DNA from 3 places in the Parageobacillus sp. NEAU-HV-2 genome. Region 1 is predicted to be linked to each of the others. Evidence: predicted binding sites of a transcription regulator. Region 1 holds the regulator's gene; each other region holds the start of a gene.

Region 1 (3,164 bases):
ATCGCCCATTTGCATTTCCAGCGCGCGCAATTGCTTTTCCATGGCCTTTAATGGGGCGAATACTGTCATCATTTCTTCCCAAATCGACAACGAAGAGTGAAGACCGCTGTCCTGAGCGAGATAGCCGATCGTTACTTCTTTTGGTTTCATAATCTCTCCGCTATCGTAAGACATTTCACCGGCAATGATCTTTAATAGCGTCGATTTTCCTGCTCCGTTTCTTCCGACGAGCGCAATTCGGTCTTTGGATTGTATTTCTAATTTTATATTCGATAAAATAAGGTCAGCGCCAAAATATTTTGTCAGTTGATTCACTTGTAAAATGATCATTGTTTTTCACCTCGCGTTTAACAATAATAGTGTAGCGTAAGTTACTTTCCTATCGCAATAAAACGATAAAAGACAGATGACGAAAAATAGTGTATAGTTTATAAGTGGAGGAGATTACGTTGTCAACATTTACCCATTTCAATGAACAAGGCCGAGCAAAAATGGTCGATATTACGGACAAAGAGGATACGGTCCGCATGGCGACCGCGCAAACAAGTGTGACCGTCAATAAGGAAATTTATGAAAAAATGACAAACAAGACGATCGAAAAAGGGGATGTGCTTGCCGTTGCGCAAGTGGCGGGCATTATGGCGGCGAAAAAAACAGCCGATCTCATTCCGATGTGCCATCCGCTTATGCTAAAAGGTGTCGACATTCAGTTTGCCTGGCATGTCGAAGAAGAAAAAGCGTTGTATCAATTGTTGATTACCGTAACAGTGAAAACAAAAGGAAGCACAGGGGTAGAGATGGAAGCGCTAACGGCCGCCTCTGTATGTGCGCTGACAGTATATGATATGTGCAAGGCGCTTGATAAAGGAATGGTGATTGGCCCAACCTATTTAGTAGAGAAAATGGGTGGAAAGTCAGGACATTATCAACGCAAAAAGAGAAGTGCTGGGGGATTTATCGATGAGCAATGAACAGCCAAAAATTCCGCAAGCAACGGCCAAACGTTTGCCGTTATACTATCGTTTTTTAAAAAATTTACACGCTTCCGGAAAACAACGCGTTTCTTCTGCCGAGCTGAGCGAGGCGGTTAAAGTCGATCCTGCGACGATCCGCCGCGATTTTTCTTATTTTGGCGCGCTTGGCAAAAAGGGATACGGATATAATGTCAACTATTTGTTGTCATTTTTCCGGAAAACGCTCGATCAAGACGAGATAACGGAAGTTGCGTTATTTGGAGTCGGGAACTTAGGCACCGCATTTTTAAACTATAATTTCTCGAAAAACAATAATACGAAAATTGTGATGGCATTTGACGTAGATGAAAGGAAAGTCGGTACAGAAGTCGGCGGGGTGCCCGTCTATCATTTGGATGAATTAGAAGACCGTCTTCACGAGGGAATTCCAGTAGCGATTTTAACGGTGCCTGCCCATGTCGCCCAATGGATTACCGACCGTCTTGTCCAAAAAGGAATTAAAGGGATTTTAAATTTTACGCCGGCGCGCTTGAACGTACCGAAGCATATTCGCGTCCACCATATCGACTTAGCGGTCGAATTGCAGTCGCTCGTTTATTTTTTGAAAAACTATCCGCTTGAATAAAGGAGAGAATAAAACATGAAATATTTATTAATCGTGCTTGTCATTTTATTATTGTTTGGAACAAAAAAACTTCCGGAATTGGGCAAGTCGCTCGGTCAATCGCTCCGCGAGTTTAAGGATGCGACGAAAGGATTAGCCGATGAAGATGAAAAAAAAGCCGACCAATGATGAGTTAGGATGGTTGAGACATGAATGATAAAGAAATGTCGGTGTATGAGCACCTAGGAGAGTTGCGAAAACGGCTTATCATTGTTCTTGTTTTTTTTGGCATTGCCTTGATAGGGAGCTTCTTTTTTGTCGAACCGATCATTTTATATTTGCAGCATACGGATGAAGCAAAAGAATTGACGATGAATGCATTTCGTTTGACAGACCCGATCAAAATTTACTTTCAGTTTGCCTTTGTCATCGCCTTTATTCTTACTGCCCCGGTTTTGCTTTATCAAATTTGGGCGTTTGTCAGCCCAGGGTTATATGAAAAAGAGCGAAAAGTGACGTTAAGCTATATTCCGCTTTCGATTTTTCTCTTTTTAGCAGGCGTTAGTTTTGCGTATTTTGTCTTATTTCCGTTTGTCGTTCGTTTTATGCAAAATTTGGCGGAACGCCTCGGTATTCATCAAGTCATCGGTATTAATGAATATTTCGAATTTTTGCTTCAGCTCGTCTTGCCGTTTGGCATTGTCTTTCAGCTGCCGGTAGTTGTGATGTTTTTAACAAGACTTGGTTTGATTACACCGATGTTATTGAGCAAAGTACGAAAATACGCTTATTTGGCCTTGCTGATTTTAGCTGCGGCCATTACGCCGCCGGATGTATTATCACAAGTGATTGTGATGATTCCGCTTTCGATTTTATATGAAGCAAGCATTTGGATCTCCAAAATGGCTTACCGCAAAGTATTATTGGCGCAACAGGAACAAGAAAACCTCCCGTGATATCAAACGGGAGGTTTATTGCGAAAGTGGAATGCGAAGAGACGTATGGCTGCTCCAAAATCAAGCGTAGCCAGGATGGCAAGGAAGATGGTGAAAAAGTTCCAAATCGTATCTTTTGCACTTTGAATGGACAAGTAAGTAAATAGTACTCCCATCAGAAAATAGGCAAAAGCGAATTGCAATGGTGTCCTTCTCATTGTATTAAAAGCCCCCAATAATGAGTTGTATATGTTCTGCCTGCCGCATCATTTTTTCAATTTCATCAGCAAACAATGTTTGCACCAAGACTACGAACGTATTCATCGTAACATGAGCGAATATCGGAACGAAAATGCGCCCCGTTTTCGCATAAAGAAAGGCAAACGTAAAACCCATTGCCGCATATAAAAGCAGATGCTCCAATTCCATATGGACTACCGAAAATAATAGCGAACTGATGAGCGCGGCAATGAAGAAGTTGTATTTTTGATATAGCGTCCCGAAAATAATTTTGCGAAAAATAATTTCTTCTAAAATCGGGCCGATAATGGAAGTAACGATGATCAATATCGGGGTGACTTGAATGATTTCGACAATTCGTCTCGTGTTTTCCGAGCCCGGTTCGATGCCAAGCAGACGCCATTCAATATT
Region 2 (3,164 bases), on a different contig from region 1:
TTGGTGATACAGCGTCAGCTGTCGTCATCAATCCAAATACCGTCCATGGCTGACGGCCCACTTCGGTCATGACCCATCCGAAAGTGTTTGCCAAAAACGGAAATGAAATAGCAGGAACAAGGGTTTTCAAGAACCTACTGCTTTGCAGAAGGCGTCCCTTTTTCCACAGATAAAGACCAATCATCGATAATAATATCATCGCCATGCCAAAGCCAACCATTAAACGGAAGCTCCAATACGTCGTTTTGACTGGAGGGATATAATTCGTACCTTCGCCAACGATTCGATCGTATTTTTTCGCATATTCGGCTTGGAGAGTTTTCATTCCTTTTAAACTGCCTTCAAATTTAGAATAAGATAAATAGCTTAATGCATAAGGAATATTTAGTTCAAACTTATTTTTTTGATTCTTTGTATCAATCAAGGCAAATGCTGACCATGGAGCAGGATCGGGCGTATCTTCCCAAATGCCCTCTGCAGCTGCCATCTTCATCGGCTGTGTTTTCACAAGATATTGTGCCTGTGCATGTCCGCTGAAGGCAGTACCCAAACTGCCGATGAAACCAATGATTAAGGCGATATTCATGGATTTCTTGTAAAATTGAATATGTTTCTTTTTTAATAAGTTATAGGCACTAACACCAGCAACGAAGAACGCTCCGGTACATAATGCACCTGTGATGACATGCGGAAACTCCACCCACAATTGTCCATTCGTTATAAGCGCAAGAAAATCAACCATTTCTGCCCTGCCATTTCTAATTTCATAACCAACAGGCACTTGCATGAAGGAGTTTGCTGTTAAAATCCAAAAACCGGAAAGCATAGTTCCAATCGATACAAGCCAAATGCTTGCCAAGTGCACCTTTTTAGGCAACCGATCCCAGCCAAAAATCCAAAGGCCGATAAAAGTAGATTCCATAAAAAAGGCAAGCAATGCTTCAATGGCGAGGGGTGCCCCGAAGACGTCACCGACAAATCTAGAATAATCCGACCAGTTCATCCCAAATTGGAATTCTTGAATAATTCCTGTTACAACCCCTACGGCAAAGTTAATCAGGAACAAATGTCCCCAGAATTTCGCCATTTTTTTATAAATCTCATTTTTCTTCACTACGTATAACGTTTGCATCAAAGCGATAATAAATGCTAGGCCAATGGTAAGCGGCACAAAGAAGAAGTGGTAGATTGTAGTCAAAGCGAATTGTATCCTTGCCAACATTACTGGATCCATGGCATTTCCTCCTTTAAGTATTCCCCAGAATTTGACCTGTGTTAATATCATGTTCATATTTTCACATAGATGACTATATGTTCAAAATTTCACATAACTATGCACCTTAACCCATGGTATTTCCTCCTTTAGGAATTTGATCAGAACACGACCTGGGGTGATATCAATTCATAAATTCACGAAATTAAACATTATTAACATGGGAAACGTGAAAAATGTACAAAAAATGGTCACCTTCTGAGTGGCGAAAACAGCTTTATTGAACGAGAAACTTACTAATACTATAACAAAAAAACGATCATAAATTCTTTGATAGTTTGACAAATATGTTACAAAATTACGGCGAAATTCGTAAAAGATCTTAATTGCATGTAAGATCATGATCACCATGTTTAGATTAATATGAAAAAAACAACGCCCTTAGAGACGTTGTTTTCCTTTCTTATATATTTTCATCGGAAAGTTCACTCAGGCACATTTAATCGTAACACCTTCACCATCTCGCCTGCATTCATCTCTTTCCGGTCTGCGGGAATAACAAACAAGCAATCCGTATCCCGTATAGATGACAAAACGTTCGACTGATCGATTCCAGCCGATCGGACGTAAATTTTTCCGTCTTTTACTTCGCTCTTTCCGCGTACAATGCGATAAAACGAGTCCTTTTTTTTGTAGTCCTCAGCGAGAAATGCTGAAAACGAAGGGAGATAAAAATCAGGTTTTCCTTGCATCCCCCAAATAACTGGACGAACGAACAGCTCAAACCCAACGAAACACGCTCCAGGGTTCCCCGAAAGAGCAAACAAAAATTTATCCTTCCAAACTCCGACAGTCGTCGGGCTGCCAGGACGCATTGCCACTTTGTTAAACAACATCTTACCGTCCCACTGTTCAAAAATGTCGACCAAAATGTCGTAATCCCCGACGGAAGCCCCGCCGGTTGTAATGACGAGATCGACTTTTTCCATTGCATCGAGAATCATTGATTTAGCGAGTCCAACGTCATCCGGCACCTTCTCGAGGAGAACAGGAATCCCACCGGCATTTAACACCTGAGCGGCGACCATGTAGCTGTTGCTGTTACGAATTTTTCCAGGTTCGAGCGGCTCACTTACGTCAAGCAGTTCCGACCCTGTGGCAAAAATAGCAACTGTCGGCCGGCGTGAAACAGTGACTGTATCGTAACCGAAGGCAGCGAGGAGGGCGGCTTCCCCGGGATTGATCTTGCGCCCTTTTTCGAGGATTAACGTACCTTTAGCCATTTCCAGTCCAACGGGAATGACATTTTCATTAGGGGTCGTCTCCTTTTTAACCACCGTATACGTTTGACCATTTTTTTGCATCTGTTCCGTCAATTCAATCATGACGACAGAGTCGGCACCTTCTGGCATCATCGCGCCGGTCATAATGCGCGCAGCCGTATTCGCTGTCAGTTTCTTTGTCGGAACAGCACCACACGGGATCGATTCAATGACTTGCAGAGTAACTGGACATTCGTCAGAGGCCCCTTTTGTATCAGTCGACCGGACGGCAAACCCGTCCATCATCGACCGGCGGAAGTGAGGAAAGTCGTGCGTCGCTACCACATTTTCACCGAGGTATCGGCCAATGCTTTCCGTCAGCTTCACTTTTTCTGTACCAAGCGGACGAATCCACGGTTCCAGACGCTTTTGCGCATCCCAAACGTCCACAATTTCTCGCTGAAATCTCATCTTTCGTCTCCCTCTTTCTGTAAACTTAAGAAAGGCATGCCCTAATGAACGTCCTTCCCTTTTATAAGGGCAAGTGCGTGGGAAAGGACAGGTTGAACGACATCAAAACATTCTTGTACCCCTTTCGGATTTCCCGGAAAGTTTACGATAAGTGTTTCTTTGCGAATACCTGCTACAGAGCGGGAAAGGGAGGCATACTTCGTTTTCGAAAGTGTTTT
Region 3 (3,164 bases), on a different contig from region 1:
TTCCTACAAATTGCCAAAATAAATTCCCTTGTTGTAAAGTATACTAAAACATAACAAGACAAATTATGATATTGAAATTTTAAAAATATTATTAATATTATAATAATAATAAAAACAAGAACTATTTACCATATAAATACATTTACAAATAATCATAAATTATGTACTATATTTACTGTAAGCGTTTTTATTTTAAACATTTTTAATATAATTTTATTTTTTTTGTAAAAAACACCTTTGTCCTAACGGATGGGAGGAAACAAGAATGCAAACCTCAAAAAATGAACAAAAACTGCATCGCGGACTAGAGGAGCGACATATTTCGCTGATGTCCCTTGGGGCTGCGATTGGGGTCGGGCTATTTCTCGGCTCTGCGTCTTCCATCAAATTAGCGGGACCGGCGATTTTACTGGCATACGCGGTAAGTGGGGCGATTATGTTCTTTATTATGCGCGCGCTCGGGGAAATGGCCGTGGAAAACCCGGTTGCCGGCTCATTCAGCCGCTATGCACACGACTATTTAGGCCCGCTTGCCGGTTATTTAACCGGGTGGAACTATTGGTTTTTATGGGTCGTTACTTGTATCGCGGAAATTACAGCAGTCGGCATTTATATGCAATTTTGGTTTCCTGATACACCAAGATGGTTGTGGGCGCTAGCCGCTTTAATCTTGATGACATTGATCAATTTCCTTGCGGTCAAAGCATATGGGGAATTAGAGTTTTGGTTTGCGCTTATTAAAATTGTCACCATTGTATTTATGATTGTCGTCGGCCTTGGCATGATTCTGTTCGGAATCGGCAATGGCGGAATCGCCACCGGCATCAGCAACCTTTGGGAACATGGCGGATTTTTCCCGAACGGCATTACCGGTGTATTAATGTCTTTGCAAATGGTGATGTTCGCCTACTTAGGAATTGAAATGCTCGGCGTTACGGCCGGCGAAGTGAAAAATCCGGAAAAATCGCTGACCAAGGCGGTCAATAGCGTATTTTGGCGCATTTTAATTTTCTACGTGGGCGCATTGTTTGTCATCATGTCCATTTACCCTTGGAACGAAATCGGCGAAAAAGGAAGCCCGTTTGTTTTAACGTTTGAAAAAATCGGCATTCACGCCGCCGCGGGAATCATCAACTTTGTTGTTTTAACAGCTGCTTTGTCTTCCTGCAACAGTGGAATTTTCAGTACAAGCCGCATGCTCTTTAACTTGGCTGAGCAAAAGGAAGCACCATCTTCCTTCGCTAAACTGACAAATCGCGGAATTCCGGGCGTGGCCCTCATCGTCACGGCGTTAGCGATGTTAGTCGGTGTGTATTTAAACTTCGTTTCCGAAAAAGTTTTCCAATGGGTGACCAGTGTCGCCACATTCGGTGCGATTTGGACATGGGCGATTATTTTGCTGGCGCAATTGCAGTTCCGCAAACGATTAAGTCCAGAAAAACAACAACAATTAAAATATAAAATGCCGCTTTACCCTTATAGCTCTTATATTTCTCTCGCCTTCCTCATCGGAGTCACCGCTTTAATGGGCTACTTCAAGGATACAAGAATCGCGCTCTACATCGGACCAGCCTGGCTCATCTTGCTCGTTGCCGTCTATTATGCAAAAGGCATGCATAAGCGTCATGCCCGCGCTTCTGAGAAAAAACAAGTCAGCTAACCAACCGTCTCCATCCCTTTTATAGGGATGGAGATTTTTATTTTTCACATCCTTCTTTATGTTCATTGGTTGTCATTCTTCTTTTTACGATCTGTTATACCTCTTATCATCATTCAATTAATATTGCTCAATATTTCACAAACTATTCAATAATAGATGGTTATAGGCATCAAAAAATGTAGTATTGTGTAGATGAAAGCTGTTATATATATTTTTATCAATCTGTTATATTTACAGACGATTGGGAGGGGATCTGTTATGAAACAAGCTACTGCTGTATTAGACCCGTGGCGAAATTTTAAAGGGTCAAAATGGAAAAAGTCCATTGACGTCCGTGACTTTATTTTAAACAATGTAACCGTTTATTATGGGGATGAGTCATTTCTAGAAGGGCCTACAGAAGCAACGAAGAAACTATGGGAACAAGTGATGGAATTATCGAAGCAAGAACGCGAAAAAGGCGGCGTTCTCGATATGGATACATCCATTGTTTCCACCATCACTTCCCACGGACCAGGTTATTTAAACAAAGACTTGGAAAAAATCGTTGGTTTTCAAACAGATAAACCGTTTAAGCGCTCATTAATGCCGTTCGGCGGCATCCGCATGGCGCAACAATCATGTGAAGCATACGGCTATAAAGTAAGCGACGAAATAAAAAAAATTTTTACGGAATACCGCAAAACACATAATCAAGGTGTATTTGACGTTTACACCGAAGAGATGAAATTAGCGCGCAAAGCGGGAATCATCACCGGTCTTCCAGATGCGTACGGACGCGGCCGCATTATTGGCGACTATCGCCGCGTAGCATTATACGGTGTCGATCGTCTTATTGAAGAAAAACAAAAGGATTTGAAAAATACCGGCGCAAGAATGATGACGGAAGACATTATCCGTCTTCGCGAGGAAATTGCTGAACAAATTCGCGCGTTAAACGAATTGAAACAAATGGCATTAAGCTACGGTTACGACATTTCCAGACCAGCGCGAAACGCACACGAAGCATTCCAATGGCTCTATTTCGCTTATCTTGCCGCTATTAAAGAACAAAACGGCGCAGCGATGAGCTTAGGACGTGTTTCTACCTTCTTAGATATTTATATCGAACGCGACCTACAAGAAGGTACGCTAACAGAAAAAGAAGCGCAAGAACTTGTCGACCATTTTGTGATGAAATTGCGCCTTGTCAAATTCGCAAGAACACCGGAATATAACGAACTATTTAGCGGTGACCCAACATGGGTAACAGAATCGATCGGCGGAATGGCGATCGATGGTCGTCCGTTAGTAACGAAAAACTCGTTCCGCTTCCTTCATACGTTAGATAACTTAGGACCTGCGCCAGAACCAAACTTAACGGTACTGTGGTCAAAACAATTACCGGAAGCGTTCAAAGAATATTGCGCGAAAATGTCGATAAAAACAAGCTCGATTCAATATGAAAACGACGACTTAATGGGCGTGGAATTTGGCGATGACTACGGAATTGCCTGCTGTGTAT

What was found. The regulator Rex, encoded in region 1, represses fermentation and respiration genes when NADH is low (regulators of the CRP and FNR family bind a similar motif). The targets are predictions, from matches to a motif close to TTGTGAAATATTTCACAA.
Region 2: the regulator Rex is predicted to act here: its motif matches at 1,312-1,329, upstream of AC1WMD_RS11660 (cytochrome ubiquinol oxidase subunit I).
Region 3: the regulator Rex is predicted to act here: its motif matches at 1,784-1,801, upstream of pflB (formate C-acetyltransferase).

Annotation. Positions count from the first base shown of each region.
Region 1 covers NZ_JBXUJJ010000023.1:5,043-8,206, reverse strand. The annotation lists gene AC1WMD_RS18545 (ABC-F family ATP-binding cassette domain-containing protein) at 1-330, opposite strand, end outside; gene moaC (cyclic pyranopterin monophosphate synthase MoaC) at 450-971, shown strand; gene AC1WMD_RS18535 (redox-sensing transcriptional repressor Rex) at 961-1,599, shown strand; gene AC1WMD_RS18530 (twin-arginine translocase TatA/TatE family subunit) at 1,615-1,767, shown strand; gene tatC (twin-arginine translocase subunit TatC) at 1,788-2,534, shown strand; gene AC1WMD_RS18520 (YdiK family protein) at 2,537-2,689, opposite strand; gene AC1WMD_RS18515 (CPBP family intramembrane glutamic endopeptidase) at 2,736-3,164, opposite strand, start outside.
Region 2 covers NZ_JBXUJJ010000006.1:127,415-130,578, reverse strand. The annotation lists gene AC1WMD_RS11660 (cytochrome ubiquinol oxidase subunit I) at 1-1,234, opposite strand, end outside; gene AC1WMD_RS11655 (molybdopterin molybdotransferase MoeA) at 1,699-2,946, opposite strand; gene AC1WMD_RS11650 (MogA/MoaB family molybdenum cofactor biosynthesis protein) at 2,988-3,164, opposite strand, start outside.
Region 3 covers NZ_JBXUJJ010000007.1:67,109-70,272, reverse strand. The annotation lists gene AC1WMD_RS12335 (amino acid permease) at 266-1,660, shown strand; gene pflB (formate C-acetyltransferase) at 1,919-3,164, shown strand, end outside.